Regions from separate parts of the Bradyrhizobium sp. AZCC 2289 genome, predicted to be linked through region 3. Evidence: predicted binding sites of a transcription regulator. Region 3 holds the regulator's gene; each other region holds the start of a gene.

Region 1 (7,624 bases), 6.3 Mb from region 3:
GATGGAAATGGCGTCACCGTCCCTGACAACGTCGATCTGGTCGAGCGTCTTCTCCGGCGATTTCGCCTGGCACTCGGTGTCGCGAAACGTCGTGAAATCGTGCTTGCCGAGCAGCCGCTGCGCGGCGGCGTGCATCGCATCCGTATCGAGATGCCGCGGCAGCCGCCAGGTTCGCCCGATATCGAGGGCGAGGTTCGCCCTGTGATTGGTGATGCGATAACGGTAATGCCGTTTTTTGGCGGAAAACCGCGCCTCGAAATCGTCGGGCACGATCTCGGCCGACAGCACGCCGATCGGATGCGGCCTCAAATGCGCGTTCAAGCCATCGCGAAAACGGCCCGGCGGAAAATGTTTTGCGATGTCGCAATGCGCGACCTGCGCCAGCGCATGCACGCCGGCGTCGGTGCGGCCGGCGCCGTGGACGCGCACCTGCTCGCCGCAGATCGCCTTGACCGCGGTCTCCAGCGCGCCCTGCACGGTCGCGCCATTGTCCTGGATCTGCCAGCCGCAGAACGGCGTACCGTCATATTCAATGGTGAGCTTGTAGCGGGGCATCAGGCGAGCCGCGCCGGCGGTTTGAGCGGCGTGCCGCGCAAGAAATCCGCAGCCTTCATCGGCGCCTTGCCGGCGCGCTGCAGTTCAATAATCCGGATGGCGCCCTCGCCGCAGGCAATCGCAAGGCGGTTGTCCAGCACGGCGCCCGGCGTGCCCGCGCCCTTCGTCGGTTCGCAACGCAGGATTTTGACGCGGGCCGGTTCACCATCGATCGCGATCTCGCACCACGCGCCGGGAAAAGGCGACAGCCCGTGAATGTGGCGCAACACTGCATGCGCCGGCTTGTTCCAGTCGATCCGCGCCTCGGCCTTGTCGATCTTGGCGGCGTAGGTCACGCCGTGTTCGCTCTGCTTTGTCAGTTGCAGCTTGCCGCGTTCCAGCGCGCCCATCGCGCGCACCATCAGATCGGCGCCGAGCGGCGCCAGCGCGTCGTGCAGATCGGCGGCCGTCATCGTATCGGCGATGGTCAGCCGTTCCGCCATCGCGACATCGCCGGTGTCGAGGCCGACATCCATTTTCATCACCATGACGCCGGTCTCGGCGTCGCCCGCCATGATGGCCCGGTTGATCGGGGCCGCGCCGCGCCAGCGCGGCAGCAGCGACGCGTGCAAATTGAAGCAGCTGAGCGGCGGCGAATCGAGAATAGCCTGCGGCAGGATCATGCCGTAGGCGACGACCACGGCGGCATCCGCACGATGCGCGCGGAATTCATCCAGCGCTTTAGGGGTTTTCAGCGTCGAAGGCGTCAACACGGGAATGCCGAGCCGCCGCGCCTGCTGTTCGACAGGGGTTGGCTGCAGCTTCATGCCGCGCCCGGCCGGTTTTGCGGCGCGGGTATAGACGGCCGCGATCTCATGGCCGTGCGCCACCAACTCCAGCAGCGTCGGCACCGCGAAGTCAGGCGTGCCCATGAAGATCAAGCGGAGAGGCATTGCGCAGAAAATTCCTTTGAACCGAACATCAAGATAACGAGCGTCATCCTGAGGTGCGAGCTGTTGCGAGCCTCGAAGGATGCGCGGACAAGAAAGAGCGTCGCTTGTGTCTGCCGTCGCCCTTCGAGGCTACGGCGCCAGGAGGCGCCTCCGCACCTCAGGGTGATGGCACTTCGTTCGTGCGAGGCCGGGCCTACTCCGCCGCGCGCTTGGCGGCTTTGGTGAACTTCTTCAGTACGCGGTCGCGCTTCAATTTCGACAAATAATCCACGAACAGCACGCCGTTGAGGTGATCGATCTCGTGCTGGATGCAGGTCGCGAACAGGCCGTCGGCGTCCTCCTCATGCAGCTTGCCGTCGAGATCGGTAAAGCGCACGCGCACCCGCGCCGGCCGCTCGACCTCCTCGTAATATTCGGGGATCGACAGGCAGCCCTCCTCGTAGATCGACAATTCCTCCGACGCGGAGATGATCTGCGGATTGATGAAGACCCGCGGCTGCGGCTTGGTCTCGCCGTCCTCGGCCTTCTTGGCGAGATCCATGGTGATCAGCCGCAACGGCTGAGCGACCTGGATCGCCGCAAGGCCGATCCCGGGGGCGTCATACATGGTCTCGAACATGTCGTCGGCGAGCTTGCGGATCTCCGCCGTCACCTTTTCGACGGGCTTGGAAACGAGCCGCAACTGCTTGTCCGGCAGGATGATGATTTCTCTTAAGGCCATAGCGGGCGATTTAAGCTGCTGATTTGCCGGGGTCAATGCGCGGAGGAACCCGTTAACCCCGGCTTAACCATGATTTTTAAGACCGCGTTAACCACGAAAATTTACCTGCCATTTACCATAAATGTTCCCTCTTCGTTCGCGCAAACCCGCGAATCGGCTACAAGCAGGCCATGAACGAGATTATTTTTGTCATCGGCGACTGGCCGATCCGCACCATTGACGCGCTGATCGGCTTTGGCGCGCTCGCCCTTGTCCTGCTCCTGGTCATCGCCATCGTGATCGCGCGCTCCGGCCGCCGCGGCGCGGAACTGGCGATGGCGCAGGCGATCCGCGCCGACGAACTCGAGGAACGCCTGAGCGAGATGCTGCAGGCGCAGAACGTGGCCACCGGGCGGGTCGATGCGATGGGACAGTCGCTGGCCGGCCGCCAGGCCGAGATGGCGCGCGCCGTCAACGAGCGGCTGGATTCGGTGACCCACCGCGTCGGCCAGTCGATGGAAGCGACCACGCGCAACACCATGGACAGTCTGCGCGTGCTGCACGAGCGGCTCGGCATTATCGACAATGCGCATAAAAATCTCACCGAGCTGACCTCGCAGGTGACCACGCTGCGCGACGTGCTCGCCAACAAGCAGTCGCGCGGCGCGTTCGGCCAGGCGCGGATGGAAGCGATCGTCCAGGACGGCATGCCGAAGGGCGGTTACGAATTCCAGTTCACGCTCTCGACCGGCAAGCGGCCGGACTGCGTGGTGTTCCTGCCCGACCAGCGCCCGCTGTGCATCGACGCGAAATTCCCGCTGGAAGCAATGACCGCGCTGCACGACGCACGCACCGACGAGGAAAAGAAGTACGCCACGCAGCAGCTGCGCAATGACGTAATGAAGCATGTCAGCGACATCGCCGAGAAATATCTGATCGCGGGCGAGACCCAGGACACCGCGCTAATGTTCGTGCCGTCGGAATCGGTTTATGCCGAGATCCACGACGGCTTCGACGACGTGATCCAGAAAGCCTATCGCGCCCGGGTGGTGCTGGTATCGCCGTCACTGTTGATGCTGGCGATCCAGGTCATGCAGCAGATCCTCAAAGACGCGCGGATGCGCGACGCCGCCGACCAGATCCGCACCGAGGTGCTCAACCTTGGCGACGATCTCGGCCGCCTGCGCGACCGCGTGCTGAAGCTGCAAAAGCATTTTGGCGACGTCAACGAGGACGTCCGGCAGATCCTGATCTCCGCCGACAAGATCGAAAAACGCGCCGGGCGGATCGAGGAGCTGGATTTCAGCAAGACCGAGACGCCGGTGGAACTCCCGCGCATCGTCAAGAGCGGCACGCCGGAGCTGTTCCCCGCGCCGCGCAAGCTGCAGGCGGGGGAGTAGTATCTTCCCTTCTCCCCTTGTGGGAGAGGGAAAGACGCCCGAATCTCTGCTAACACCCTTCCATGACTGCACCCGAAGCTGCCTCCCCAGCCTCAGCTACGCCAGCCCCCGCGCCCTCCTGGCGCGACGGCCTTGCCGTTTACCTGCAGCCACGCGTGCTGATCGTGCTGCTGCTCGGATTTTCCTCCGGGCTGCCGCTGGCGCTGTCGGGATCGACGCTGCTGGTGTGGATGCGCGAATCCGGCGTCGACCTCGGCACCATCGGCCTGTTCGCGCTGGTCGGCACGCCCTACACGCTGAAATTCCTGTGGGCGCCGCTGGTCGACGCGCTGCATGTGCCGTTCTTCACGCGGACCTTCGGCCGCCGGCGCGGCTGGCTGGTGTTCTCGCAATTGCTGCTGATCGTGGCGATCCTGCTGCTGGCATTGACCGACCCGGCGCGCTCGCCGTTGTTTGTAGCCCTTGGCGCGCTGCTGGTCGCGGCGATGTCCTCGACGCAAGACATCGTCGTCGATGCGTTCCGGGTCGAGAGCCTGCCCGAAAGCGAGCAGGCGGCCGGCATGGCGTCCTATGTCGCCGCCTACCGCATCGGCATGCTGGTCTCGACCGCGGGCGCGCTGTTCATCGTCAGCGGCTTCGAAGGCACCGGCATCGCGCGCGCATCGGCCTGGATGTGGGGCTATGTGGTGATGGCGGCGCTGGTGCTGATCGGCACCGCCACGGCGCTGGCCGCGACCGAGCCAGAGCAATCCGCGCGCGCGGAAGCCGCGACGCGCACGGAAACCGCGTTCGAGCGCGTGCTGCATGCCGCGATCGGCGCGTTCTCGGAATTCGTCACCCGCCGCGACGCCTGGGCCGCGCTCGCCTTCGTGGTGCTGTTCAAATTCACCGATGCGTTTTCCGGCACCATGACCGCGCCGTTCGTGATCGACCTCGGTTTTTCGCGCAACGACTACGCCGCCATCGTCAAGGGCGTGGGTCTGGCGGCCACGTTGATCGGCGGCTTTGCCGGCGGGTTCGTGGCGCGGCGTTATTCGCTGGCGGCAAGCCTGTGGATCGGCGGCCTGCTGCAGGCGGTCGCCAACCTCTCGTTCTCGTGGCTGGCGCTGGTCGGCGTCAACGAATGGGCGCTGGCCTTCGCCATCACCGCCGAAAATTTCACCAGCGCCATCGGAACTGTGATCTTCGTCGCCTATTTATCCGCGTTGTGCCGCAACCCGCTGCACACCGCGACCCAATACGCGCTGCTGACCGCGCTCGCCGCCGTCGGGCGCACCTATCTATCGTCGGGCGCAGGCTATGTCGCAAAGGCGACGGGATGGCCGTTGTTCTTTGCGATCTGCGTCGTGGTCGCGGTGCCGAGCCTGATCCTGCTGGCCTGGCTGCAGCGGCGCGGGCATTTTGACGAATTGGGGCCGGTGAAGGTTTAGCGCCACTTGTCGTCTCCCGCGCTTCGCTTTCGCCGGGCGATGACAGCGTAGCTTGTGACGCGAGCTCAATGCGCGGTCACGATGCTCCACTTGGTGACCACGGCCTCGCTCATCTGCCCGGCATCCTGGGCGCAGGCGACTTCATCGACCTTGACCGAGATTTCCTTGCCGACGAGATTCTTCAGCTGCGCGGTCTGCGCATCGCTGGAGGCGATCAGCTGGAATGTTTCCGGGCCGGTTTCCAGGTTGCACAGACCGTTCGGCGGCGGCAGCCGGCGCGGCTCGCTGGTGATCTGATAGGTGGAGACGCGCTTGCCAGCTTTACCGCCACGGACCTTCATGGTGTTGAGTTCCCCGGAAAGAACGCCGCCGGCACTGATCAATTTGCCCGCTTTCGGCACGGGCTCGGCCTGCTGCGCGCCTGCGGAAGGCGCGGCAAACGCCACCGCCATGATTGCTGCAAAGGCCAGGCGTTTGCCGAATCGTTGTTTCGTCATGTCGAATCAGTTCCGTTGTGCGATTCTAGAGTGTGATGACGTTTCTTCGAATCGTCATCACACTCTATTTCTTTGTTTGAGCATGATCTTATCGGAAAACCGGTACCCACTTTTCCGGATCATGCTCTAGAACAGCGTCCGCTGCCGCATGGCAGCCGATAGCGTACCTTCGTCGAGATAATCAAGTTCGCCGCCGACCGGCACCCCGTGGGCGAGCCGCGTCACTTTGACGTTGGCCTCCTGCAGGAGATCGGTGATGTAATGCGCGGTGGTCTGGCCATCCACCGTTGCGTTCAGCGCCAGGATGATTTCGCTGACCTGCGGGTCATGCGCGCGGGCCACCAGCGCGTCGATGGTGAGGTCCTGGGGACCTACGCCATCGAGCGGCGACAGCGTCGCGCCGAGCACGTGATAGCGGCCGTTGGTCGCATTCGCCCGCTCCAGCGCCCACAAATCCGCGACGTCGGCGACCACGACGATGATGCTGCCGTCGCGCCGCGGGTCGGTGCACACCGTGCACGGGCTCTGGGTGTCGATATTGCCGCAGGTCTTGCAGACCTGGATCTTGTCGATCGCCACCTGCAGCGCGCCGGCGAGCGGCGTCATCAAGGCTTCGCGCTTCTTGATCAGATGCAGCGCCGCGCGCCGCGCCGAGCGCGGCCCAAGCCCCGGCAGCCGCGCCAACAGCTGGATCAGACGCTCGATTTCGGGACCGGCAACCGCAGAGGCCATTTCAGCCGAGACCAAATCCCGGCGGCAAAGCCAAGCCGCCGGTCAGTGCCTGCATCTTTTCCTGCACCGCGGCTTCCGCCTTGCGCCGCGCGTCATTATGCGCGGTCACCAGCAGATCCTCCAGGATCTCGCGCTCGTCGACCTTCATCAGCGACGGATCGATCTTCACCGCCTTGACTTCCATCTTGGCCGTCATGCGCACGGCGACGAGCCCGCCGCCGGAAATGCCCTCGACTTCGACGTTGCCGAGTTCTTCCTGCATCGCCTGCATCTTGGACTGCAGCTGCGCCGCCTGCTTCATCATGCCGAGAAAATCAGCCATTCATATTTTCCTTGCGTGCTTCCTTCTGGGTATCGCTCAATCGTCGCTGTCGGAAGGATCGAGCGGGTCTTCACCGCTGGCATCGGATTCCGGCGGCTCGGCGGCGAGCTTGCGCACCTCGACGACCTTGGCGCCGGGAAACCGCGCCAGCACTTCCTGCACGCGCGGGTCGGCCTCCGCGGCACGCTCGCGCTCGTTCTTGATGACCTCGTTCTGCGACCGCAGCGTCGGCTGTCCGGCCTCGTTGGACACGATCACGGTCCAGCGCCGCCCGGTCCATTGCTCCAGTTTGCGGGAGAGATCGTTGACCAGCATGCGCGCGGCATTGCGTTCGAGTGCGACTTCCAGCCGCCCGTCCTCGATGCGCACGAGGCGCACATCGGCTTCCAGCGCCGCCTTGGTCATGAGATCGCGCTTCTCGCCGGCGAGCGCCACGAGCTGCGGAAAGCTGGTGATCCGCAGCGCCGGCGCGGACTGCGCCTCCGGTACGGAAGCGACGGCCTGCGGACGCGCGGACGCCTCGGCGCCGGCGCGCGGCGCGGCGGGCGGTGAGCGCATTGGCGAAGAAGAAATCGACGATACTGTCGAGGCTGGCGCAGGCCGTGACACCGATGCGCCGCCAGAGACCACCGGCGAGGCGCCGCCGTTCTGCTCGATCATCCTGATCGCTTCATCGGGCGTCGGCATGTCGGCGACATAGGCGATGCGCACCAGCACCATTTCCGCGGCGGCCGCCGGCCGGGTTGCGGTCTGCACTTCGGTGATGCCCTTGAGCAGCATCTGCCACATCCGCGACAGCACCCGCATCGAAAGCTTCAATGCGAATTCGCGCGCACGCAGCCGTTCGGTCTCGCCGAAGGCGACATTGTCGGCAGTCGCAGGCACGACCTTCACGCGGGTGACGAAATTAACGAATTCGGCGAGATCGGACAGCACCACGATCGGATCAGCGCCGACGTCATACTGTTCGCGAAACTCCTTGAACGCGCCGGCGATATCGCCGCGCGCCAGCGAATCGAACAGGTCGATCACCCGCGTGCGGTCGGCGAGACCGAG
Region 2 (7,624 bases), 3.4 Mb from region 3:
AGGATGCGCGCCGGCAGCGGCGCGTTGACGCGGGCATAGGAGGACAGCCGTTTGCGGACGTTTTTCGCCTTGCCGACATAGAGCACGTCGTGGGCCACGTTGAGCATGCGGTAGACGCCGGGCGAGGTCGGCGCCAGCCGCACCGCGTTCTCGATCGCGGCATGGCCGACCGCCAGCGGACCCTCGCCGATCGCCTCCGCGGGCTCGTCGGGCGCCTCCGGAAGGCGGGCTTCGTCGTCCTCATCCGTGGCCGAAATGGCGGGGTCGAAATCATCAGACAGCAGCGCCGGGTCTTGCGGCGGCAAATCCGGCTTTGAACCGCGCCTTGCCTTCTGCGGGGCGGGCGTTTTCGGGTGGTCGGCAGAATCGTGATCCATGGGCCTAAATTAAGCGCTGGGGTCCCACATCGCCAGCGGTCGCCGGGCGGGGGAGGCCGCGTCCGGTAACACATTCTTAAGAATGATGAGCGGCCCGGTAACCCCGCTTAACAACCCTTTAACTTAAAACTCTCGATAAATCTTACGCGAAAAGGCTGGAGTTCCGTAACCATGCCGGCTTCCAGCCGGCGGTCACGGCCGTTGCGTGGTGGAGTTTGAGTGATGAGCAGGTTTCTGTTGCGCGCGTTGGCGCTGATCGCCGCGGGCTGGACCATGTCGGCGCAGGCGGCCGACCTCAATTACGGATCGCGCCCGCCCCTTACCGTCAATCAGCCGCTCAATGCCTATAGCTGGGCCGGTCCCTATCTCGGCGGCAACCTCGGCTATGCCTGGGGTTCGGTCGACAACAACCTGACCAAGCCGTCCGGCGTCGCGGGCGGCGTCCAGGCCGGTTACAACTGGCAGCAAGGTCCGTGGGTGTTCGGTGTCGAAGGCGACATCCAGGCGACCGGCGCGGACGATACCTTTGCGCCGTGGAAGTTCGCCAACCCCTGGTTCGGCACGGTGCGCGGCCGGGTCGGCTATGCGCTCGGCAACGTCCTGTTCTACGGCACCGGCGGCCTCGCCTTCGGCGAGCTCCGCGCCACCACCTTCGGCCTGTCGGAATCCCATACCAGTGCCGGCTGGACCGCCGGCATCGGCGGCGAAATGGGCTTTGCGCCGAACTGGAGCGCCAAGGTCGAATATCTCTATGTCGATCTGGCCGACAGCAACTTCGTCATTACAGGCGCGTCGAACGGCTACCGGTTCGGGTTGATAAGGGCCGGCGTGAACTACCACTTCTGAGAACAAGAAAATCGGGCTTCCAACCTCCCGGCGGCATCAAGCCGCCGGGATTTTTTTGTCGCGTGGACAGCGTGGTGGCGGGCGCCTAAAATTCTGGGGATATGCAGCCTGGACAGCCAAGTCTGACCGCGTTGGGAGCCGCCCGCTTGCGCGCGGCGCATCAGGTGCTGGACGGCGCATCGATCCTTGCCGATCCGCTGGCGGCGCGCATTCTCGGGACCGGGATCGAGGTCTCGCTCGATCATGCCGCGGCTCACCCGTCCGGGCCGCTGCTTCGGTGGTTCATTGCCGCGCGCTCGCGCATTGCCGAGGATGCCCTCAACGTGGCGGTCAATGACGGCGCCACCCAGCTCGTGGTGCTCGGTGCCGGGCTCGACACGCTCGCCTATCGAACGCCGCTTGCCCGCCGCCTGCGAATTTTCGAGGTTGATCATCCGGCGACCCAGGCGCGCAAGCGCGAAATGCTGGCCGCCGCCTCGATCGCGGTGCCGGAGACGCTGACATTCGTGGCGGTCGATTTCGAACGGCAGACGCTGGCGCAACAACTTCAATCGGCGGGTTTCGCGGCCACCGAGCGCAGCTTTTTCAGCTGGCTCGGCGTCACGCCTTATCTGACCGAGCAGGCGATCTTTGCGACGCTTGCCTTCATGGCGCAACTGCCGGGCGGCGCCGAGGTGGTGTTCGACTATGTCAGTCCCGCGGCCTCGATCGCGCCCGCCGGACGTGCCGCGCATCAGGCGCTTGCCGATCGGGTGGCTGCGCAGGGCGAGCGCATTCAGAGCTATTTGGACACCGGGCCGCTTTGCGAGAAGTTGAGCGCGACCGGCTTCCGGCACATCGACGATATCGGCCCGGCCGAGATCGCGAAGCGCTTTTTCCCCGAAGCCGAACAGACGGCGCCGTCGCGAGGCGGCTACGTCATGCACGCCTCCACGATCTGAGCAGCGAGCTCAAGCGCGGCAGATATCTCAACAGCCAATAACTCAGTCCGCTTTCATCGGCGAGTGTTCAGAGCATGATCTCCGCGCAAACGTCTTGCGTTTGTCGCGTCGGAAAACCGCAACCACCCCGCATCAAGTGCGGGGCAGGCTTTTTCCGGATCATGCCCCGGCTCACGATGAAATCACCAGGTTGACCGCCTTGGGGCCTTTGCCCTTCTTGTCCGGTTCGACCTCGAACGTAATGCGCTGTCCTTCTGTCAGATCCTTCAATCCAGCCCGCTCCACGGCGGTGATGTGGACGAATACATCGCGGCCGCCGTCATCGGGCTTGATGAAGCCGTAGCCGCGTTCTCCATTGAAGAACTTGACCGTACCAGTCATGGCCATCGGGAACTCCTCCCCCGCACTTTTCCGCCGCTACGCAAATATCGCGTAGCGGCCGACCGGACATTCGCTGTCCGAAGCTTGGCCACCTGAGCCGACCGGTCACGCCACCGATCGGCCTGGATTTTTTTGAGGCCTTGTCACTCCGCCGCAACCATTCGCGGAAGCGGAACGTAAAGCCAGTCTCAACGCGCTGAGCATAATACGGTTTCGCGTAAATTGACTACGACTCAATCGCAATTTTCAACCCATTGGAGGTACCTAGGGTTTGGGGGTCTCGAGCCTGAACCGGCCGGCGCCGCCCTGGCCAAGCGGCTTTTCCAGCTCGGGCAAAATGGTCTTCAACTCGCCCGCCAACGTCCACGGCGGATTGACGATCAGGAGACCTGTGGAAGTCAGCGGCCCGCCGGGCTCCTGCGGCGCGACGCTGAACTCCAGCCGCAGGCATTTTCCGGCCGGCTTGCTGGTTTCAGCCACGCCGGCGACGTGGCGCGCAAGGCCGTCGGTGATGCGCCGGCTCTTGACCGGGTACCACAGCAGATAGCTGCCGGTCGGCCATTTTTCGTAGGCTTCGGTAAATCCGTCGGCCAGCCGTTCGAACTCGTCCTTTTGCTCAAACGACGGATCGATCAGGACCAGGCCACGGCGCTCGTTGGGGGGGACGAAGGCCGGCAATGCGGTCCAGCCATCGAGATCGACCACCCGCGCCTGGGTGTCGCGGCGCAGCGCGCCGACCAATTGCTTGCGGGCATTCGGCTCGATTTCGCAGGCGGTGAGGCGGTCCTGCGGCCGCAGCATGGCGCGCGCGATCAGCGGCGACCCGGGATAGGCTTTCAAGTCGGCTTTCGGATTGAAGGCCCGGACGATATCGAGATAGGGCGTAACCAGCGGCAGGGCCTTTTCGGAGAACCGCGCCTGCATCACCCGGGCGATGCCGATCAGCCATTCGCCGCTGCGGCGCGCCTCATCGCCACCGAGATCGTAGATCCCGGCGCCCGCATGGGTGTCGATGACGCGAAAGGCGGCCGGCTTTTCCTGCAGATAGGTCAGGATACGCACCAGCACGATGTGCTTGATGACGTCGGCGAAGCCGCCGGCGTGGAAGGCGTGTCGGTAGTTCATTTGGGGATCGGCTGACCAATTTGGAGAAGACGCTAGCGTCTTCTCTACTCGTCATGGCCGGGCTTGTCCCGGCCATCCACGTCTTTGGCAGGCACGCCAAAGCAAGACGTGGGCATGACGATGGAGGGGATTTCAGCCGCCCCGCAGCGGCGGCATCAGCACCTGGTCGCGGCGGCAGGCGCGGCGGTCGATTTCCTCGCAGGAGCGGAATTGCAGATCCCGGTTCAGGCAAATCCGTACTTCGCTGAGGCGCTGGCGGTTGCAGGTCACCGAGATCGCCGAACTGCTCAGTCCCGGATTGACCTTGATGAAGGCCGCTTCGAGATCGTCGGGCGCAATCGTCTTCGGTTCCGACAATTGCAGGAATTCCTCGGGGATTTTCACCGCCGCGCGGGCCTTGCGGATGGTTTCGAAATAGGCCCGCGCGCCCAGTCCCGAACAGGTGCCGTGCTTGTCCCATTCGTTGAAGATCAGCCCGGGCGCCGGCATCAAATCCAGCATCGAGGTCATGATATTGCGCTCCAGCCGCGGCGAGGGCCGCTCGCAATATTCGGGAAAGCCGCGCTCATATTGCGGCCACAGGCCGTGCACCACGAAGGAGAACGGCCGGCCGCCGCACTGCGCCTGCGAGCGCCCGCTATTGCCGCGTTCGGAGGCTTCCTCGCAGAACGACGGCGACCACGACAGCGACAGCACGTAAAAATCGAATTCGCCGGGCGCGTTTTGCCGGCGGTCCTGGGCGGATGCCGTCCCGCCGAAGACGCCGACGAAGATGACAAGGGAGAAAATGACAAGGGAAATGAGAAATCGCGAAATCATGGCCGGTCGGAACATCACAGCACCCCCTACTCGACTGCCCCCGAGCCTAGCAGGGAACCGGAACATTTCAAGAACAAAATACCAGCGGGCCCGAAAAACGATCGGGCCGGCCGCGTCTGTCGGCAGAATTCAGGCTGGAATCAGGGCCGGGCGGACTTGCACCCGGGATTATAGGCCCAGTTGCGATCAAGTCCGGTGACGCACCATTCGACGCCCTGGCCGAAACCGGCAAAGCCGCCGTCCTCGATGATCGAGTAATGCACCGTGCGCAGCCTGCCGTCGCTGGTCATGACGTCGGCGCTGCAATAACGGCGCGGAATATTGTCGGATTGCCAGGGCCGGAACGCGATTTCATGGATCCGACCATAGGAGGTGATGGTCAGCGGGGAGTTCCAGAAGGTGCTTTCTTTCTCGTGGAATTGCGAGGTGATGGTCCCCAGCGCCTTCTCGCATTCCGCAACGCGCCCGTCATACTTCGGCCCGAACAGCCCGAAATTCAGCTCCATCGGGTTGGCGGCCTCAGCCGCATGGCCGAAGGCCAGCAGCGCGAACGCGGCGCCAATGCCGAGTGTTTTCAGGGAGGTGAACAGGTTGCGCATGGGGAATCCGCCGATGATCCAACGGAGGGGACGGTGCCGTGAAGCACGGACAAGGTCAAGTGCAACGCGGCAACACCTGGACAGACTCCGCACGCCGGCCGCCACGCGTTCTTTTCACGGCCGCCGAGGGGCTTTAAGGTGCGGCGGAGCGAATGGAGTTTGCAATGCGAATCATCACGGCGGCGAGCCTGGTTGCGATCTGCGGAATATTGACGGGCGCGCCGGCGCGGGCCGACTGGGTGCCGCCGTTCAAGGGCAACGATACCGGCGGCATCATTGCCTTTTCGATGGCGACCCAGGTCGACGCCCGCCAGCTCGCGGTCGATCACTGCGCCTATTACGGCAAGGTGGTGAAATTCCTCGCGGTCGATCCGCAGCCCGGCGGCTACATTTCGTTCGCCTGCCGCTGGGTGCCCTATGGCGCCAATGCGCGGCCGCTGCGCTCGCTCTACTGAGGCGCTTCGCCTGGAGCATGATCCGGACCCGGAGGGCCGCCTTGGCGCAACGTAAGAACCGGTCTTCCGAAAGGATCATGCGCAGGAAAAATCAGCCGGGACTGCGGGCGATGACGCGGCAGCTTGTTTCATTTGGTTCGGCCCTTGGCCTGCTGACGCTGCTGTCGGCGGGCGATGCCCGCGCGGTGGACCTGCCGGTCCGCAAGGCCGGCCTGTGGGAAATGAAGGTGCTGCACACGGGATCCCCGATGCCGGAAATGACGATGCAGCACTGCACCGACGAGACCACCGACAAGGACATGAGCACTGCGGCCTCGCCGATGGCGAAGGAGATGTGCTCCAAGCAGGATATCCAGAAGACCGCGACCGGCTATGTCAGCGATTCCGTCTGCGGCATCGCCGGCATGTCGATCACCTCGCATTCCGAAATCATCGGCGACTTCAATTCCGCCTATACCGTGAAGTCGACCTCGCACAGCGCGGGCGGTCCCGCCGGAACGCGCGACTCAACGACGTCGATCGAGGCGAAGTGGCTCGGCGCCTGCAAGGCCGACCAGAAGCCCGGCGATATCGTGATGCCCGGCGGCCTCAAGATGAACGTCAAGGATATGGAAAAGCTGAAGGCCATGATGCCGAAGCAGATCCCGCAGCTGCCGAAGTAGCGTCGTTCACGTGTCCGGGCCTCATGGTTCTCAAGGCGATGCGAAGCATCGTCCGGAGACGCGCAGCTTTGCTGCGCTCCTCACCATGAGGGACTGAGGTCCTCATCCTGATGAGCGCGTCTTCGCGCGTCTCGAAGGATGAGGCCACCGAGCTGCAAATCGATTTAAACCGGTATCCGCACCGCCGCCCGCAGGCCGCCCATCGGGCTGTCGCCGAGCATGATGTCGCCGCCATGCGAGCGCGCGATGTCGCGGGCGATCGCAAGGCCTAAGCCGGTGCCGCCCTCGTCCTGGTTGCGGGCATCGTCGAGCCGCAGAAACGGCTTGAACACTTCCTCGCGCATGTCCGCCGGAATGCCCGGTCCGTCGTCGTCGATCGTCACCGTCAGGTAACGGTGGTCGCGCAGGCCGGTGATTGAAATCGTGTTGGCATGCCTTGCAGCATTGGAGACGAGATTGGCAAGGCAGCGCTTGAACGAGGCCGGCTTCACCGTCACCACCGGCAGGCCGCGGAACGCCACCGTCGCGGTGTGGCCGTTGCGCTCGGCGTCGCTGCGCAATTCTTCCAGCGCCAGCGTCATGTCGGTCGGCTGCGCAATCTCGCCGCTGTCGCCGCGCGCAAACGCGAGATAATCCTCGAGCATGCCGGACATCTCGTCGACGTCCCGGCGCATGCCGTCGACCTCGGGACTGTCGCCGATCAGGACGAGTTCGAGCTTGAAGCGGGTCAGGATGGTGCGCAAATCGTGGCTGACGCCGGCCAGCATCGCGGTGCGCTGCTCGATCGAGCGCTCGATGCGCGCTTTCATTTCCAGGAATGCTTGCGCCGCGCGGCGCACTTCGCGCGCGCCGCGGGGCCGGAAGTTCGGCGCCTCGCGGCCCTTGCCGAAACTTTCGGCGGCATCGGCCAGCCGCAGGATCGGCTTGATCTGGTTGCGCAGGAACAGCACCGAGACGATCAGGAGGATCGAGGAAGTGCCCAGCATCCAGAAGATGAAGATCTCCGAATTCGAGGCATAGGCGGAGCTGCGCTGCGCGAACACCCGCATCACGGCGTCGTCGAGCTGGATCCGGATTTCGACCAGATTGGAATTGCCGACGGTATCGATCCAGAACGGCCTGCCGATCTGGCGGCCGAGCTGCACCGACAGCGTCTGGTCGAGCAGCGAGAAGAACGGTTTCGGGCCGGGCGGCGGCATGTCGCCGACCGGGAGAAAATCGACCACCAGCTGCATCCGCTGCGCGATGCGGCGCAACTGCGCGCGGTCCTTGTCCTGCGGGTAACCCTTGTAAACGTCGATCAGGCCGGCGACGTCGTGCACCACCGCGGCCGACAGTCGCCGCGTCACCGTGTTCCAGTGCCGCTCCATGAACACGAACGCCACCACCGTCTGCAGGATCACCATCGGCACGATCATG
Region 3 (7,624 bases):
CGTCGACGGCTGGGTCCCGAAACCGCGTTTGGCGCGCGTTCCCAGCCAGTAGCCGAATTGCGGCGGCACGTTGCGGAACGGGCCTTCGACGCCGAGTTTCAAAGCCGCGTCCATCGGCCAGTTCGGGTTGTTGAGGATCTCGCGGCCGACCGCGATCAGGTCGGCCTGCCCGTCGCGAAGGATCTGTTCGGCCTGATCGCCGTGGATAATCAGTCCGACCGCCATGGTCATGATATCGGCGTGGCGCTTGACGTATTCCGACAGCGGCACCTGGTAACTGTATTTGATTTCCTTGCCCAGGATCGGCGCCATTTCGGTGATGCCGCCGGACGAGCAGTCGATGACGTCAACGCCTTTTGCCTTCAGGATTTTCGCGAGCCGCGCGCTCTGCTCGGGGCCCCAGCCGGCATTGTCCTCCACCGACAGGCGGACGAACAGCGGCTTGTGATCGGGCCAGTGCGTGCGCACCGCTTCGGTAATCTCGGTGATGAAGCGCATCCGGTTCAGCTCAGACCCGCCATATTCGTCGGTGCGCGCGTTGGATCGGTCCGACAGGAACTGGTGCACGAGGTAACCATGCGCGCCGTGCAGCTCCAGAACGTCGAAGCCGGCCTCATGCGCCCGCCGCGCCGCGTTGCCCCAGGCCTCCACCAGATCTTTCACCTCGCCCCGCGCCAGCGCCTTCGGCACCGGCCAGCGCTCGCTATGCGCGATCGCGCTCGGCGCCACCGGAGACCAGGCGTCCCAATCCTCGATCTCTGATGTCCGCTGCAGCGGCCGGTCGCCTTCCCACGGTCTTGTGGCGCGCGCCTTGCGGCCGGAATGGCCGAGCTGAATGCCGGCGACCGAATTCTGCTGCTTGATGAATTTGGCAAGCCGGCCGAGCGGCTCGACGAAGGCGTCATCCCAGATGCCGAGATCGCCGACCGTGCCGCAGCCGCGCCGCTCGACCTTGGTCGACTCGACCACGACGAGCCCGGCGCCGCCGGCGGCGAATTTTCCGGCGTTCATCAGATGCCAGTCGGTCGGAAAACCCTTGATCGCCGAATATTGATGCATCGGCGGCACCACGATCCGGTTGCGCAACTCGACGCCGCGGATCGTCATCGGTGAAAACAGCAGGGTTCCCGACATGTTTTGTTTCCTCGCATCGCGGACATCATGACCCCGGCGCGGTGCCAACAGACGTTGTTTTATTATATTTTATTGCTTTGCGGCGCTGTCGGTCTTGGCCTTCTTCGCGGGAGCGGTCTTGGCCGCGGCCTTCGGCGCATTGTCGCTGCGCACAGCACCCCAGGGGTCCGCGCTTTTCTGTTCCGGAATATTGCTTAGCGACCTCTTGTAGGCCTTCTCAGCCTCCTTGTCGGCCTCGATCTCCTGCGGCGACTTGCCCTTGTCGACGTCGCCATATCTGGGAACCGACTGCGACTGGGCATAAGCCGGCCCGGCCAGCAACGCGATAACGGCGACGGCGCCCAAGATTTTCATGCGTATTGCTCCCTCGACCTGCGCAGGCTCTCCACGAGAGCATATCATAGCGCGCGCGGCAAGTTCACGTGCAGCGTTGAATAGCCGAAATTATGGAACGGCCAGGATGAGGCTGCGGCCGATACCGTCCAGCCATTGCCCGAATTGATCCGGTTTTGTAAACGACCGGGATGATCTCAAGCCTCGCCCCCAACTCCGCCGACGCGTTGCTGTTCGATCTCGGCCGCGTGGTGCTCGATATCGATTTCGGCAAGGCGCTGGCCTGCTGGGCCGGCCATGCCGGCCGTGCGCCGGCCGACCTTGCCGCGCGATTCGTCCGCGAAGCATCCTACCGGGATCACGAGGTCGGCAAGATCGAGGACGCGGCCTACTTTCAAAGCCTGCGCGACGCGCTCGGCATCGGCATTTCCGATGCCCAGTTCCTGGAGGGCTGGAACGCGATCTTCGCCGGCGAAATGCCGGGCATCGCACCGCTTTTGAAACGCGCCGCGGCGCACCTGCCGCTATACGCCTTCTCCAACACCAACCGGCCGCATGTCGAGCATTTCTCGAAAGCCTATGCCGACGTGCTCGGCCATTTCCGCGAAGTGTTTTTGTCATCGACCATCGGGCTTCGAAAGCCCGATGCGGCAGCCTATGATCACGTGGTGAGAGCGATCGGCGTGCCCGCCGAACGCATCGTGTTCTTCGACGACGTCGCCGCCAATATCGAAGGCGCCCGGGCGCGCGGCCTGGTTGCGGTTCACGTGACATCGCCGGACGACGTTGCCGAAGCCCTCGCCGCACTCGGAATTTAGGAGTTTTGCCCGTGGCCTTGATGCCGGTTGCCGATGCTCTCAACGCGATCCTCGCAGGCGCAGAACCGTTGCCCGAAGAAATGGTCGCGCTCGATGCCGCCTATCATCGCGTGCTCGCGCGCGACGTTGCCGCACGGCGCACCCAGCCGCCGCAGGCGATGTCGGCGATGGACGGCTATGCCGTGCGCGCGGCGGACGTCGGCGATCTCACCGCACGACTGAAGGTGATCGGCGAGGTGGCGGCCGGTCGCCCGTTCGAGAAAAAGGTCGGCGCCAACGAGGCGGTGCGGATTTTCACCGGCGGCGTGATCCCCGACGGCGCCGATGCCGTCATCATCCAGGAAGACACGGTTCGGGAAGATCCGGCGGTCGGCGGCGACCACATCACCATCACGGAGGCCGCGAAAACCGGCCGGCACATCCGCCCCGCCGGCGTCGATTTCCGCGAGGGCGACGTGCTGCTTGCCGGGGGAAGCCGCCTCACCGATCGCGACCTCTCGCTCGCCGCCGGCATGAACTATCCGGAACTCGCCGTCCGCCGCCGCCCGAAGGTCGCGGTGCTGGCGACCGGCGACGAACTGGTGATGCCGGGCACCATCCCCGGCCCCGGCCAGATCGTCTATTCCAACGGGTATGCGCTCCGCGCGCTGGCGCGGGCCGAGGGCGCCGAGACTATCGACCTCGGCATCGCCGCCGACACGGTCGCGGCCACCACCGAGGGCATCCGCCGGGCCCGCGCATCCGGCGCGGACATCCTGATCACCACCGGCGGCGCCTCGGTCGGCGACCACGACCTCGTCAAGCAATCGCTGGAGGCGGAGGGCGTCACCATGGCGTTTTGGCGGATCGCGATGCGGCCGGGCAAACCGATGATGCATGGCCGGCTCGGCGCAATGCGGGTGATCGGCCTGCCCGGCAATCCCGTCTCCTCCTATGTCTGCGGTTTTCTGTTTCTGGTGCCGTTGATTCGGGCGCTGTCGGGCCGCGCCAGCGTTCATCACACCAGAGAAGCGGCGCTGCTCGGCCGCGATCTCGCCGCCAACGACCAGCGCGAGGATTACTTGCGCGCCCGCCTCGAGGAGCGCGCGGACGGCGCGCTGATCGCAACCCCGGTCACCCATCAGGACAGTTCGCTGCTCGGGAATCTCGCTGCGGCAAGGGCACTTGTGATACGTCCGCCGTTTGCACCCGCAGCCGGTGCCGGCGCGCCATGCGAACTCCTGCGTTTGCCGGAGTGAAGCGCCGGGCGGCACGTTCCGGCAAAACCGGGTCGCGTTCACCGGAAATTAAGTGGTTGCGGAACATGTATCGAACATATAGTGTCCGTTCATGATTTGTTTCGAGACCTTGTGTCTAGGAATGGGAGTTTCGGACTTCCGATATCGGACTCCCGATATCGGACTCCCGATCTCAGGGAATCGAAGACGCGACCAACCGGGGGAATGCTCGAGATGCTTACGCGCAAACAGTATGAACTTCTGCGTTTCATCAACGAAAGGCTGAAAGAGGCTGGCGTACCGCCCTCCTTCGACGAGATGAAGGATGCGCTCGACCTGCGCTCGAAGTCCGGTATCCACCGACTCATCACCGCGCTGGAAGAGCGCGGCTTCATCCGCCGCCTGCCCAATCGCGCCCGCGCCATCGAGGTCATCAAGCTGCCCGAGTTGTCGGGCAGCGGTAACGGCAACGGCCGCCGCGGCTTCACCCCAAGCGTCATCGAAGGCACGCTGGGCAAGGTCCGCAGCTCCGGCGCCGGTGCTTCCGAGGACGACGGCAACCGCCCGGTCGCGGTGCCCGTGATGGGCCGGATCGCCGCCGGTACGCCGATCGAGGCGCTGCAGACCCGCAGCCATACCATCAGCGTGCCGCCGGATATGCTCGGCTCCGGCGAGCACTACGCGCTCGAAGTGCGCGGCGATTCCATGGTCGACGCCGGCATTCTCGACGGCGACATGGCGCTGATCCAGCGCAACGACTCCGCCGACACCGGCGATATCGTGGTGGCGCTGATCGACGAGGAGGAAGCCACGCTGAAACGCTTCCGCCGCCGCGGCGCCTCGATCGCGCTCGAGCCGGCCAATACCTCCTACGAAGTCCGCATCCTGCCGCCGAACCGGGTCAGGATTCAGGGCAAGCTGATCGGGCTTTACCGGAAGTATTGAGACCGGAAGTATTGAGCGGACGCGCTGGTCCGCTTTCGATTCCCTGCAAGGGGCGGATTATCCACCCCTGATGGATGGTCCTTCGGCAATCGCAAGGATTATCCGCGGCCCAGTCCGGCGCTAGATCCTCGGCACGCAAGCAACGAAGCGCACCCGCTTCGTCGAAAACAGCGTGCAACACGAGGAGACAACCATGCGCAAGACCATTTTGACGGTTCTGGTTTCGGCATTGATTGCCGCATCGACGTCGCAGTTCGCTTCAGCGGCCGAACGGCACCGCGCCAACAAGGCGAACCGCGTGGTGGCCGGCGAGCAATTCCGCAACGCCAATAATTCGGTCGCCGCCCCCGCGCCGTCCGGCTGGGCTTACAGCGGCTTCTCGGCACCCGCCGGCCACTGATCAACTCGGACACGAAAAGAGGCCCCGGCGGAGTCGGAGCTTTTTTTTGCGCGCCGCGCTCCCACGGTTCGAACCGAGCGCGTGTTAGCGCGTTTGTGATCTGACAAGCCTACGCCAGCCGCACAATTGCCCACAAAGGCGCGTATGCTGTGTCTACTCTGATATGGGCCTGTTGCCTCAACAGGAGGCACGGGTCGGCTATCTCGAATGAGGAGCATCCGATGTGTGACTATAGTCTGCACGCTATGGCGACGCGCCCCGCCAAGGTCGGAGAGACGCTGATCACCACGACATTCCGCGGCACATCGACCCGCGGATTTGCATCAGAGAGCGAACCCAACGTCGCGGTCTGCATGCTTCCCGGAACCGAACTGGCGTTTGCCGAAGACGTCAAATACGACAACCGGTGGATCTGGACCCGGACCGTCGGCTTCCGCGTCGGCAAGTTCAACATGATCGATCCGCATGTTCGGGAACGTCACCATGACGCGGTCGAGTTTCCGGACGGAAGCTTTGTGCTGGTGACGCAGCTCTGCGAGGGACAGCGGGTCAGCGTACTGCAATTGCCGGTGACGGTGACTCATCCGATCACCGAGCGCGCGGCGCCGGCCGTCGAAACGCCTCCAGCGACGTCGATCTCGATCGGCTGATCCTTCGCCGCCGGTTCCGGCCGGCGAGCGTTGCGACGCGCGGTGAGTGAAATGGTATTGGAGCGCCTCCGGGACGCAATCCGGGGGCGCAAGAAGAGCTGTACGTCGCCGAAAGATGCCAAGAAAGGAGTGATCGGTGGTCACCAAGATCACTTGGCAAAAAGCCGGGCACGTCACCGAGCCCGGCCGATACATGTTCAGGTTTGGATGGCTTAACGTCGCGGCAGAGGATCTGGCGATCTGGGAACAATTTCCGGATGCGACGTTTACGCTGGTCCAGATGCCGGCGGGGGCGGCGGACGGCATGGAGGAATTTCATCTCGGCGCGTTCGAAGTGCCGGCGCATCCCTTACCGGACAGACAGTAAAAGCGCTCCCCATAGCGTTTTCGAAGAAAACCCGTCAAACCAAAGACTACTCGTCGTTTTCGAAGAAAACGCGTCAAACGAGACTCTACTCATCCGCCTGCACATCGGCCTCCGCCGGTGTTGCATCGATGGCGCGCGCTGCAGCCAAGCGCGGCGCGACAATCGTTGTCTCGGCCTCGCCCTCGCCGGCCACCCCCGGTGACCACGGCCGATCGAGACCCCTGGGCTTGACCGCATCGATGGTAAATCCGTCGCGGCTTCGCCGCAACGCCAATGCGCCTTGCCGCCGCAGACGCTCGAGGCCGATGACCGAAGCGGCGCACGAAGCGGGCGACTGCCGCGCGCTCACCACCAGCGCTGCGCGCTCGCAATCGTCGGCAAAAGCCTCAGGCCGCAGCGCCAGTGCGACCAACGCGCCGCCGGCCGCCCCGGTCACGCAGCCCGCGTCATCGCATGAGGCGCCTTCCGCCAGCGAGGCATCGGTCGAGAGGCGCGCGTCGGCATCCGCCGCCAGCCACTCCCTGACCAAAAAGGCATCCTTGGCCGTGCGCATCAGGTGCAGCCGCCCATCGGCGCCGCGGACGCCGACATTGCGGCCATCGGCGGAAATCAGGATATCCGGCTGCGGCACCCTGACGGCCCACACGACCGCGACCAGCAGCAAAGCTGCCCCCGACCAGCGCAGCGGCGTGCGGAGCAGCCCGAACAGGATGATCGCAGCACTCGCCGTGATCAGCGGGCCGATGCCGAACGCGGCCATACGGCCGACCGCGCCGGGTAGCGCCGCGACCCATTGCGTCACCACGATCATCCAGTCGATGCCCGCTCCCATGATCGCCCAGAACACGCCGTCGAAACCGAACGGCATCGCAACCAGGCCGAGCAGCCCCGCCGGCATCACCACCGCCGACACCACCGGCATCGCGGCGAGATTGGCCAGCAGGCCATACGGCGTCACGCGATGAAAGTGAAACGCGGCATAGGGCGTCGTCGCCAGCCCCGCCACCAGCGACGCCAGCACCAGCGTCATGATCTCCCGCCCGCCCCACAACGCGACCTTGGCGGCCGCCGAATTGTCGGGTGAAGCGAACAGGCGCGGCATCCCGATCTGTATCAGCGCGACCAGGCCAAGCGTCGCCGCAAACGACATCTGGAAACTCGGATGCACCAGCGCCTCCGGCGCCATCGCCAGCACGATCATCGCGGCGACGGCGAGCGTGCGGAAGGTGATGGCGCGTCGGTCGACCAGGACCGCGATCAACACCACCGCCGTCATGAAGAACGATCGTTGCGTCGCGACCTCGGCGCCCGACAGCAAGAGATAGAACGCCGCGGCGACCAATGCTGCCGCCGCCGACCATTTCTTGATCGGAAAACCCGTGGCGAGCGCGGGGAACAACGCCAGCAGCGCGCGGACCGCAAAGAACACCACACCGGCGACGACGGCCATGTGATAGCCCGAGATATAGCAAGTATTTTAATATGTCAGTTAAATCAGCATCTTATCGGATTTTGCTTCCCTAGTTCGGGGACTTGGGAAGCCCATGGTGTTGAGCGGCCCGCGCTGTGCGTCGCGCCGATCGGCCAACGGTATATGCTGGCCGTTGGCTGGTATCGATTCGATGAAAGGAATTCGAGATGAGCCCGACCTATTACGCAATCCAGATGGCGCGCCTGGATAGCGAGATTGAGGCGGCACGGTTGGCTGGCGATCTACCGCGGCTGCAGGAGCTTGCCGGCGAACAAACCTTGCTGATGCA
Region 4 (7,624 bases), 210 kb from region 3:
CTTGATGGTGCGCCGGTGGTTCGGCGGCTTGCGCTCGGGGATCGCGACCGACAATTCGCCGGTGAGATATTTGCCGGTCAGCGACTTCGGATGGCTCATGATCTCGGCGGGCGTGCCCTGCGCGATGATATGGCCGCCATGCATGCCGGCGCCGGGGCCGATGTCGAGCACATGATCCGCCAGGCGAATCGCGTCCTCGTCATGCTCGACCACGATCACGGTATTGCCGAGGTCGCGCAGCCGCTTCAGCGTTTCCAGGAGTCGCGCATTGTCGCGCTGGTGCAGGCCGATCGAGGGCTCGTCCAGCACATAGAGCACGCCGGTCAGCCCTGAGCCGATCTGGGAGGCCAGCCGAATGCGCTGGCTTTCGCCGCCCGACAGTGTGCCGGAGGCGCGCGACAGCGTCAGGTAATTCAGGCCGACGTCGAGCAGGAACGACAGCCGCTCGCGGATCTCCTTCAGGACGCGGGCGGCGATCTCGTTCTGTTGCGCGTTGAGCGATGCCGGCACGCTCTCGAACCATTCGCCGGCGCGGCGCACCGACAATTCAGAGATTTCGCCGATATGTTTTGCCCCGATCTTGACGCACAGGGCCTCCGGCTTCAGCCGGTAGCCGTGGCAGGCCTCGCAGGGAACGTCGGAGAAATACTTTGCCAGCTCCTCGCGCGCCCATTCGCTTTCGGTCTCGCGGTAGCGGCGGTTGAGATTGGTGATGACGCCTTCGAACGGTTTCTTGGTGTCGTAAGAGCGCACCCCGTCTTCATAGGAGAACTTGATCTCGTCGTCGCCGGAGCCGTGCAAGAGGGCGGCCTGCGTCTTCTTCGGCAGGTCCTTCCACTTGGTGTCGAGCGTGAACTTGTAGAATTTGCCGAGCGCGGTCAGCGTCTGGATGTAATAGGGCGAGGACGATTTGGCCCAGGGCGCGATGGCGCCCTTGCGCAAGGTCATCTCCTTGTCGGGGATGACCAGGTCCTCGTCGATATGCTGCTCGACGCCGAGGCCGCCGCAGGCGGGGCAGGCGCCATAGGGGTTGTTGAAGGAAAAGAGTCTGGGCTCGATCTCGGGAATGGTGAAGCCGGAAACCGGGCAGGCGAATTTTTCCGAAAACAAAATCCGCTCCGGCCCACTCTTGTCGTGGATTTTGGCGGTCTTCTTGTCGGATTTCTTCTCGTCGGCCGCGGGCGCATCCGCATATTCGATCACCGCCAGTCCTTCGGCGAGTTTTAGCGCGGTCTCAAAACTTTCCGCCAGGCGCTGGCCGATGTCCGGCCGCACCACGATGCGGTCGACCACGACGTCGATGTCATGCGGAAATTTCTTGTCGAGAACAGGCGCTTCGGCGAGTTCGTAAAACGTGCCGTCGATCTTGACCCGCTGAAACCCCTTCTTGAGATACTCGGCGAGCTCCTTCTTGTACTCGCCCTTGCGGCCGCGCACGACCGGCGCCAGCAGATAGAGCCGGGTGCCTTCGGGCAACGCCAGCACGCGGTCGACCATCTGCGAGACGATCTGGCTTTCGATCGGCAGACCCGTGGCGGGCGAGTAGGGCACGCCGACGCGGGCCCAGAGCAGGCGCATGTAGTCGTAGATCTCGGTGACGGTGCCGACGGTGGAGCGCGGGTTTTTTGATGTGGTTTTCTGCTCGATCGAAATCGCTGGAGACAAGCCGTCGATCTGGTCGACGTCGGGCTTCTGCATCATCTCCAGGAACTGGCGCGCATAGGCTGAGAGCGACTCGACGTAGCGCCGCTGGCCCTCGGCATAGATGGTGTCGAAAGCGAGCGAGGATTTGCCGGAGCCGGACAGGCCGGTGAACACCACGAGCTTGTCGCGGGGGATCTCGACATCGATGTTCTTGAGATTGTGTTCGCGCGCGCCGCGGATCGTGATCGCGCGCGTCGAGGAGGCGTTTTGTTGGCGCTTCGCCCTGAGCACTTCATCCATATCGGCAATTCCAGGCGCGCGTCGGGCGCCGCTTTAGGGCGCGCATCGCGGGAAATCCGCCAACAAGCGCCGATGGGGTGATGCTGGGAACGTAGGAAGAACGCCGGGTGATTTCCAGTGCTCTCGGCGAATCATCAACGGTTTGTTGCGAAGCGGGTTGCGGTGGCGGCACGTGGCAGCAGTTCGGCGGCATCATAACAAAAAGGCCGGCGCGAGGCCGGCCTTTTCCAGTCGCAAAGCCCGCTGTTGCGACGATCAGTATTTGGCGATGACCGGACCGCCAAAGCGGTAGCTGACCCGGACCGTGCCCATGTCGATGTCCTGGCGGATGTTGTCGCTGCGGGTGACGGCAATGGCCGTGACCGGGAACGTAACGTCGCGGTTGCCCATGAACAGATGGTTGTATTCAAAGCCAACGGACCAGTCCGGTGCGAAGCTGAATTCAATCCCGGTTCCGATCGCGCCACCCCAACGGGTTTCGGTGGTCTGATTGAACACGACACCGGTTGCGGTGAAGGCGCTGGTGTATTTGTTGTCGGTGACCGCAGCGCCGCCCTTCAGATACCAGAGCACGTTGTTCCAGGCGTAGCCGACCTGGCCGGTGAACAGGCCGATGGCGTCGACCTTGGTCTGGTTGGTATAGGGGATCACTGCCGTCAGGCTTGCATTCGATCCCTTCAGGTCGGCCCAATCGCCCTGGGCTTCGACGCCGAACACCCAGCCGGCCGATTGCCAGCGATAACCGATCTGGCCGCCGGCGAGGCCGCCCGTCGCGCTGTGACAGCCCTCGGAATTCGGGGTCACCGCAGCGCCTGCAACGCTGGTGATGGTCAGGCACTCGCGGCTCGATGCGCCGCCGCCGTTGAGGCCAATGTAAAAGCCGCTCCAGTCATACGCCGCGGCGATCATCGCGGGCGCTTTGGCATAGGGCCGCGCAGCAAGATCTGCCGCCGAGCGCGGGCGCCGCCGCCAATGTCGCCAAGGCGAACCCTGCTACCAGAACGTTTCGTATCATTTTCATTCCCCTGCGATCCCCGTTCGCGTCTTTTGGTCGCCGAGCGAACGAGTGAGATCGAAAAATTCTAGCTCAGCGGGTGCGAAAAGGCCGTCACCGAAAAACCACATCCGTGGCAAAACGCCTCATTCGGGACAGGCGTGCGCAACATCCGCGCACCGTCGAAATTCGATCGAAGCGCGAGTCGTGCAAACAACGAGTCATGCAAACAACGAGGCGTGCAAACAACGAGTCGTGCAAACAAAAAGGCCGGCGCTAGGCCGGCCTTCTCGTCTCGAATTTTGGCGCGTTGCGAAGATCAGTACTTCGCGACGACCGGGCCACCCCAGCGGTAGTTGACGCGGACGGTGACGAGATCGACGTCCTGACGGATGCGGTCGGTACCGAACAGAGTGCCAGCCGGGCCGGCGACGCCGTTGTTGAGGAAGGTGTTGGTCCTGTCCTGCATGAACAAATGATCGTATTCGATCGCAGCCGACCAGTTCGGAGCGAAGCCGTATTCAACACCGACGCCGACCGTGCCACCCCAGCGGGTGTCGTTGACGTCGTTGGAGACCACTACGTTGGTGCCGGTTGCGAACGAACGGAAACGATCCGAAGTCACGGCAGCGCCGCCCTTCAGGTAGAACAGCGCGTTGTTGGCGGCGTAGCCGATCTGACCGGTGAACAGGCCGAATGCGTCGATCCTCGACTGATTGTCGAAGAAGCCGCCGGGAAGCAAGCTCCGGTTCCGGCCGCTCAGGTCAGCCCAGTCGCCCTGCGCTTCAAGGCCGAACACCCAGGTGCCAGCCTGCCAGCGGTAACCGATCTGACCACCGGCGACGCCACCGGTTGCATCATGGCAACCCTCGGCCGCGACGAACGTGGCACCCAATGCAACCGGCGTCGTGAAGTCCCAGCACTTGTGGCTCGAACCCCAACCACCGTTGGCACCGATGTAGAAACCGCTCCAGTCATACACCAGAGCGATCGGCGCCGGCGGCGCCTTGGTGTAAGGACGCGCGGCAAGGTCAGCAGCGGCTGCGGGAGCAGCCAGCGCCATCAGAGCAACCGTACCAAGCAAAAACTTTTTCATCGCATAATCTCCAGCTCTTGGATCGCTTATCGTTGGTCCCGAAGCGTTTCAATTTATGACGCGAGCGCCGCGTCCGTGCTCAGGTCATACCCCGATTCAGCCGGAAATGCCGTCTCCGAAATGCAACACTCGCCGACGAAGTGAAGGCTCCGCAAGTTAGTGATTTGTTTAGAGTATTCGGGCCGGCCCCGACGCAATCGGGTTCCATTTTGGGTTCCCGGGTGCCGAAATACCGCCAGGTCCCGGCCTTCTGCAGGTTGCACAGAACAAAACTGGAACATTGTGCCGGGCGATGCTATATGTGGATAACCGGGGGATTGCCGCGGGATCGCCAAGCGGGCCATGGCTGCGAGCGTATAGGGTCGCTTTCAAATATCCCAAGGCAGATAGCGAAATCCGAAGCGACGGCCGGTGTTCGGCCAGTCCGGTAATTTTGAGTGGAGAGCAGCGATGGCGGGAAGCGTAAACAAGGTGATTCTGGTCGGTAACCTCGGCAAGGATCCGGAAATCCGGCGGACGCAGGATGGCCGGCCGATCGCCAATCTGAGCATCGCGACGTCGGAAACCTGGCGTGACAAGGCGACCGGCGAACGCAAGGAAAAGACCGAGTGGCATCGCGTCGTGATTTTTTCCGAGCCGCTTTGCAAGATTGTCGAGCAGTATCTGAAAAAGGGCGCCAAGGTTTACATCGAGGGCGCACTGCAGACCCGCAAATGGACCGACCAGAGCGGCGTCGAGAAATACTCGACCGAGGTGGTGCTGCAGGGCTTCAACTCGACGCTGACCATGCTCGATGGCCGCAGTGGCGGCGGGGGCGGCAGTTTCGGGCCCGACGAGTCGGGCGGCGATTTTGGTGCGGGCGGGCCATCGAGTTCCGCACCGCGCCGGGCTGTGGCGGCGGGTGCCGGCGCACGCAACAGCGATATGGACGACGATATTCCGTTCTGATCGCAGCACAGGTTCAGAATCGGATTGCGTGACGCCGGAATAGGCGGTGTCGCGCGAACCGGTTCGGTCTGTTTTCAACATTAAGAAATTTCCACAATATATTGATTTAAAAGGAAAATCGCGGTTGCGCTGCTGCGTATCGACTAGCTTTGACTTCGATCGATGTTAATGATATTAACATGATGTTAATGGTATTAACACGAGGAAATCGATCTAGCGTTTTCGATCATTTCCATTCCCGATTGAATTTCTGGATCGCCCGCCATGAGCCTCGCGCCGCTGCTCGATGCCGCCCCCGCGATCCCCGTTCATGCCTTTGCGGCGATGGCCGCGTTTGCGCTCGGCCTCGTCCAGTTCGCCGCACCGAAGGGAACGCTGCCGCATCGGACGATCGGCTGGATCTGGGTCGGCCTGATGGCCATAGTGGCGATCAGCTCGTTCTGGATCCATCAGATCCGACTGCTCGGCCCCTGGAGCCCGATCCATCTGCTGTCGATCTTCACCTTGATCGTGCTCCCGATCGCGGTATGGCGGGCGCATCATCACGACGTCACCGCTCACCGCCGCATCATGATCTTCATTTTCGCCGGCGCGCTGGTGGTCGCGGGGCTGTTCACTTTGGTGCCCGGACGGATCATGCACGCGGTGGTTTTTGGCCGTTAGCGGGCGCCTCGGACAAGCGGTTTTTCCCGTGCATTTCCACGCCGAAATGGCCGGTTCCGCGGGGCTTGGCGGCGGACCTCGCCAACCCGGTAAGTCTATGAAAAAACGAAGGGAAAAACAGCGCTGCGGAACCGTCTTGGGGTGGTTATCGGAGCTCCGATACGCTATATGATTCTTTGAAATCGAATTGACCGGATTCCCCCTTTGTCTGACCCTGAAGATACTCCGCCCGGCGAGCCGCCGGCGTCCTCCGATATTCGTCCCGTTTCCATTCTCGACGAGATGAAGCGCTCCTACCTCGATTACGCCATGAGCGTGATCGTGGCGCGGGCGCTGCCGGATGCGCGCGACGGGCTCAAGCCCGTGCATCGCCGCATCCTCTATTCGATGTACGAGCAGGGGCACACGCCGGACAAGAAATACGTCAAGTCGGCGCGCGTCGTCGGTGACGTGATCGGTAAATATCATCCGCACGGCGACCAGTCGATCTACGACGCGATGGTCCGGATGGCGCAGGATTTCTCCATGCGCGTGCCGCTGGTCGACGGGCAGGGCAATTTCGGCTCGGTCGATGGCGATCCGCCAGCCGCCTATCGATATACCGAAGCGCGTCTGACCAAATCGGCGCTCGCGGTGCTCGGCGACATCGACAAGGACACGGTCGATTTTCAGCCGAACTATGACGGTTCGGAAAATGAGCCGTCGGTTCTGCCGGCGAAGTTCCCAAATCTTCTGGTCAACGGTGCCGGCGGCATCGCGGTCGGCATGGCGACCAACATTCCGCCGCACAATTTGGGCGAAGTGATCGACGCCTGCGTGGCGCTGATCGACGATCCCGCGCTCGGCATCGACGACCTCATCAATATCATTCCCGGCCCGGACTTTCCGACCGGCGGCATCATCCTGGGGCGCCAGGGCATCCGTTCGGCCTATCACCTTGGCCGCGGCTCGATCGTGATGCGCGGCAAGGTCACGATCGACACCATCCGCAAGGATCGCGAAGCGATCATCATCACCGAGATCCCGTATCAGGTGAATAAGGCCACCATGGTCGAGCGCATCGCCGAACTGGTGAAAGAGAAGAGGATCGAGGGCATCGCGGATCTGCGCGACGAGTCCGACCGCGACGGGTTTCGCGTCGTGGTCGAGCTGAAGCGCGAGGCGATGGCCGATGTGGTGCTGAACCAGCTCTATCGCTTCACGCCGCTGCAGAGCAATTTTCCGGCCAACATCCTGGCGCTGGATCAGGGCCGGCCGCAGACGATGAACCTGAAGGACCTGCTGACGCTGTTCATCGCGTTCCGTGAGCAGGTGGTGACGCGCCGCACCAAATTCCTGCTCAACAAGGCCCGCGACCGCGCCCATATCCTGGTCGGCCTCGCCATTGCGGTCGCCAATATCGACGAGATCATTCGCGTGATCCGCACCTCGCCCGATCCGTCCACCGCGCGCGATACCCTGATGTCGCGCGACTGGCCGGCCCGCGATGTCGAGGCGATGATCACGCTGATCGACGACCCCAGGCACCGGATGGCCGCGGACGGCACCGCGCGGCTGTCGATGGAGCAGGCCAAGGCCATCCTCGATCTTCGCCTGCAGCGGCTGACCGCGCTCGGCCGCGAGGAAATCTCCGAAGAGCTCGACAAGCTCGCGATCGAAATCGCCGATTATCTCGACATCCTGCGCTCACGCGCGCGCGTTCAGGCGATCATCAAGACCGAACTCGCCGAAGTGAAGAACGAGTTCGCCACACCCGCGCAAAACCGTCATCATCGAGCAGGAGGGCGAGGTCGAGGACGAGGACCTGATCCAGCGCGAGGACATGGTAGTCACGGTCTCGCATGCCGGCTACGTCAAGCGCGTGCCGCTCTCGGCCTACCGGGCGCAGCGGCGCGGCGGCAAGGGCCGCTCGGGCATGCAGACCCGCGACGAGGATTTTGTCAGCCGCCTGTTCGTGGCCTCGACCCATACGCCGGTGC

The links. Region 3 encodes LexA, which represses DNA repair genes until DNA is damaged. Its sites were predicted from a motif close to TGTTCNNNNTGTGTTCNG; they were not measured.
Region 1: the regulator LexA is predicted to act here: its motif matches at 2,331-2,348, upstream of V1289_RS17775 (DNA recombination protein RmuC).
Region 2: the regulator LexA is predicted to act here: its motif matches at 4,548-4,565, upstream of V1289_RS31775 (ribonuclease T2).
Region 4: the regulator LexA is predicted to act here: its motif matches at 4,297-4,314, upstream of V1289_RS46285 (single-stranded DNA-binding protein).

What each region holds. Positions count from the first base shown of each region.
Region 1 is NZ_JAZHRY010000001.1:3,711,199-3,718,822, forward strand. It holds gene truA (tRNA pseudouridine(38-40) synthase TruA) at 1-555, opposite strand, end outside; gene fmt (methionyl-tRNA formyltransferase) at 555-1,487, opposite strand; gene def (peptide deformylase) at 1,681-2,208, opposite strand; gene V1289_RS17775 (DNA recombination protein RmuC) at 2,379-3,587, shown strand; gene V1289_RS17780 (AmpG family muropeptide MFS transporter) at 3,650-5,017, shown strand; gene V1289_RS17785 (hypothetical protein) at 5,083-5,514, opposite strand; gene recR (recombination mediator RecR) at 5,641-6,246, opposite strand; gene V1289_RS17795 (YbaB/EbfC family nucleoid-associated protein) at 6,248-6,568, opposite strand; gene V1289_RS17800 (DNA polymerase III subunit gamma/tau) at 6,605-7,624, opposite strand, start outside.
Region 2 is NZ_JAZHRY010000001.1:6,693,525-6,701,148, forward strand. It holds gene uvrC (excinuclease ABC subunit UvrC) at 1-377, opposite strand, end outside; gene V1289_RS31755 (outer membrane protein) at 600-1,223, shown strand; gene V1289_RS31760 (class I SAM-dependent methyltransferase) at 1,325-2,164, shown strand; gene V1289_RS31765 (cold-shock protein) at 2,336-2,551, opposite strand; gene V1289_RS31770 (23S rRNA (adenine(2030)-N(6))-methyltransferase RlmJ) at 2,810-3,670, opposite strand; gene V1289_RS31775 (ribonuclease T2) at 3,803-4,504, opposite strand; gene V1289_RS31780 (hypothetical protein) at 4,630-5,088, opposite strand; gene V1289_RS31785 (hypothetical protein) at 5,253-5,543, shown strand; gene V1289_RS31790 (DUF3617 domain-containing protein) at 5,654-6,205, shown strand; gene V1289_RS31795 (ATP-binding protein) at 6,370-7,624, opposite strand, start outside.
Region 3 is NZ_JAZHRY010000001.1:10,047,747-10,055,370, forward strand. It holds gene V1289_RS47300 (NADH:flavin oxidoreductase/NADH oxidase) at 1-1,134, opposite strand, end outside; gene V1289_RS47305 (hypothetical protein) at 1,204-1,488, opposite strand; gene V1289_RS47310 (HAD family hydrolase) at 1,659-2,285, shown strand; gene V1289_RS47315 (molybdopterin molybdotransferase MoeA) at 2,297-3,523, shown strand; gene lexA (transcriptional repressor LexA) at 3,737-4,447, shown strand; gene V1289_RS47325 (hypothetical protein) at 4,641-4,847, shown strand; gene V1289_RS47330 (hypothetical protein) at 5,069-5,497, shown strand; gene V1289_RS47335 (hypothetical protein) at 5,634-5,864, shown strand; partial or broken gene V1289_RS47340 (ComEC/Rec2 family competence protein) at 5,950-7,329, opposite strand; gene V1289_RS47345 (hypothetical protein) at 7,503-7,624, shown strand, end outside.
Region 4 is NZ_JAZHRY010000001.1:9,839,563-9,847,186, reverse strand. It holds gene uvrA (excinuclease ABC subunit UvrA) at 1-1,944, opposite strand, end outside; gene V1289_RS46295 (outer membrane protein) at 2,200-2,853, opposite strand; gene V1289_RS46290 (outer membrane protein) at 3,258-4,034, opposite strand; gene V1289_RS46285 (single-stranded DNA-binding protein) at 4,485-4,982, shown strand; gene V1289_RS46280 (DUF2306 domain-containing protein) at 5,247-5,645, shown strand; partial or broken gene gyrA (DNA gyrase subunit A) at 5,850-7,624, shown strand, end outside.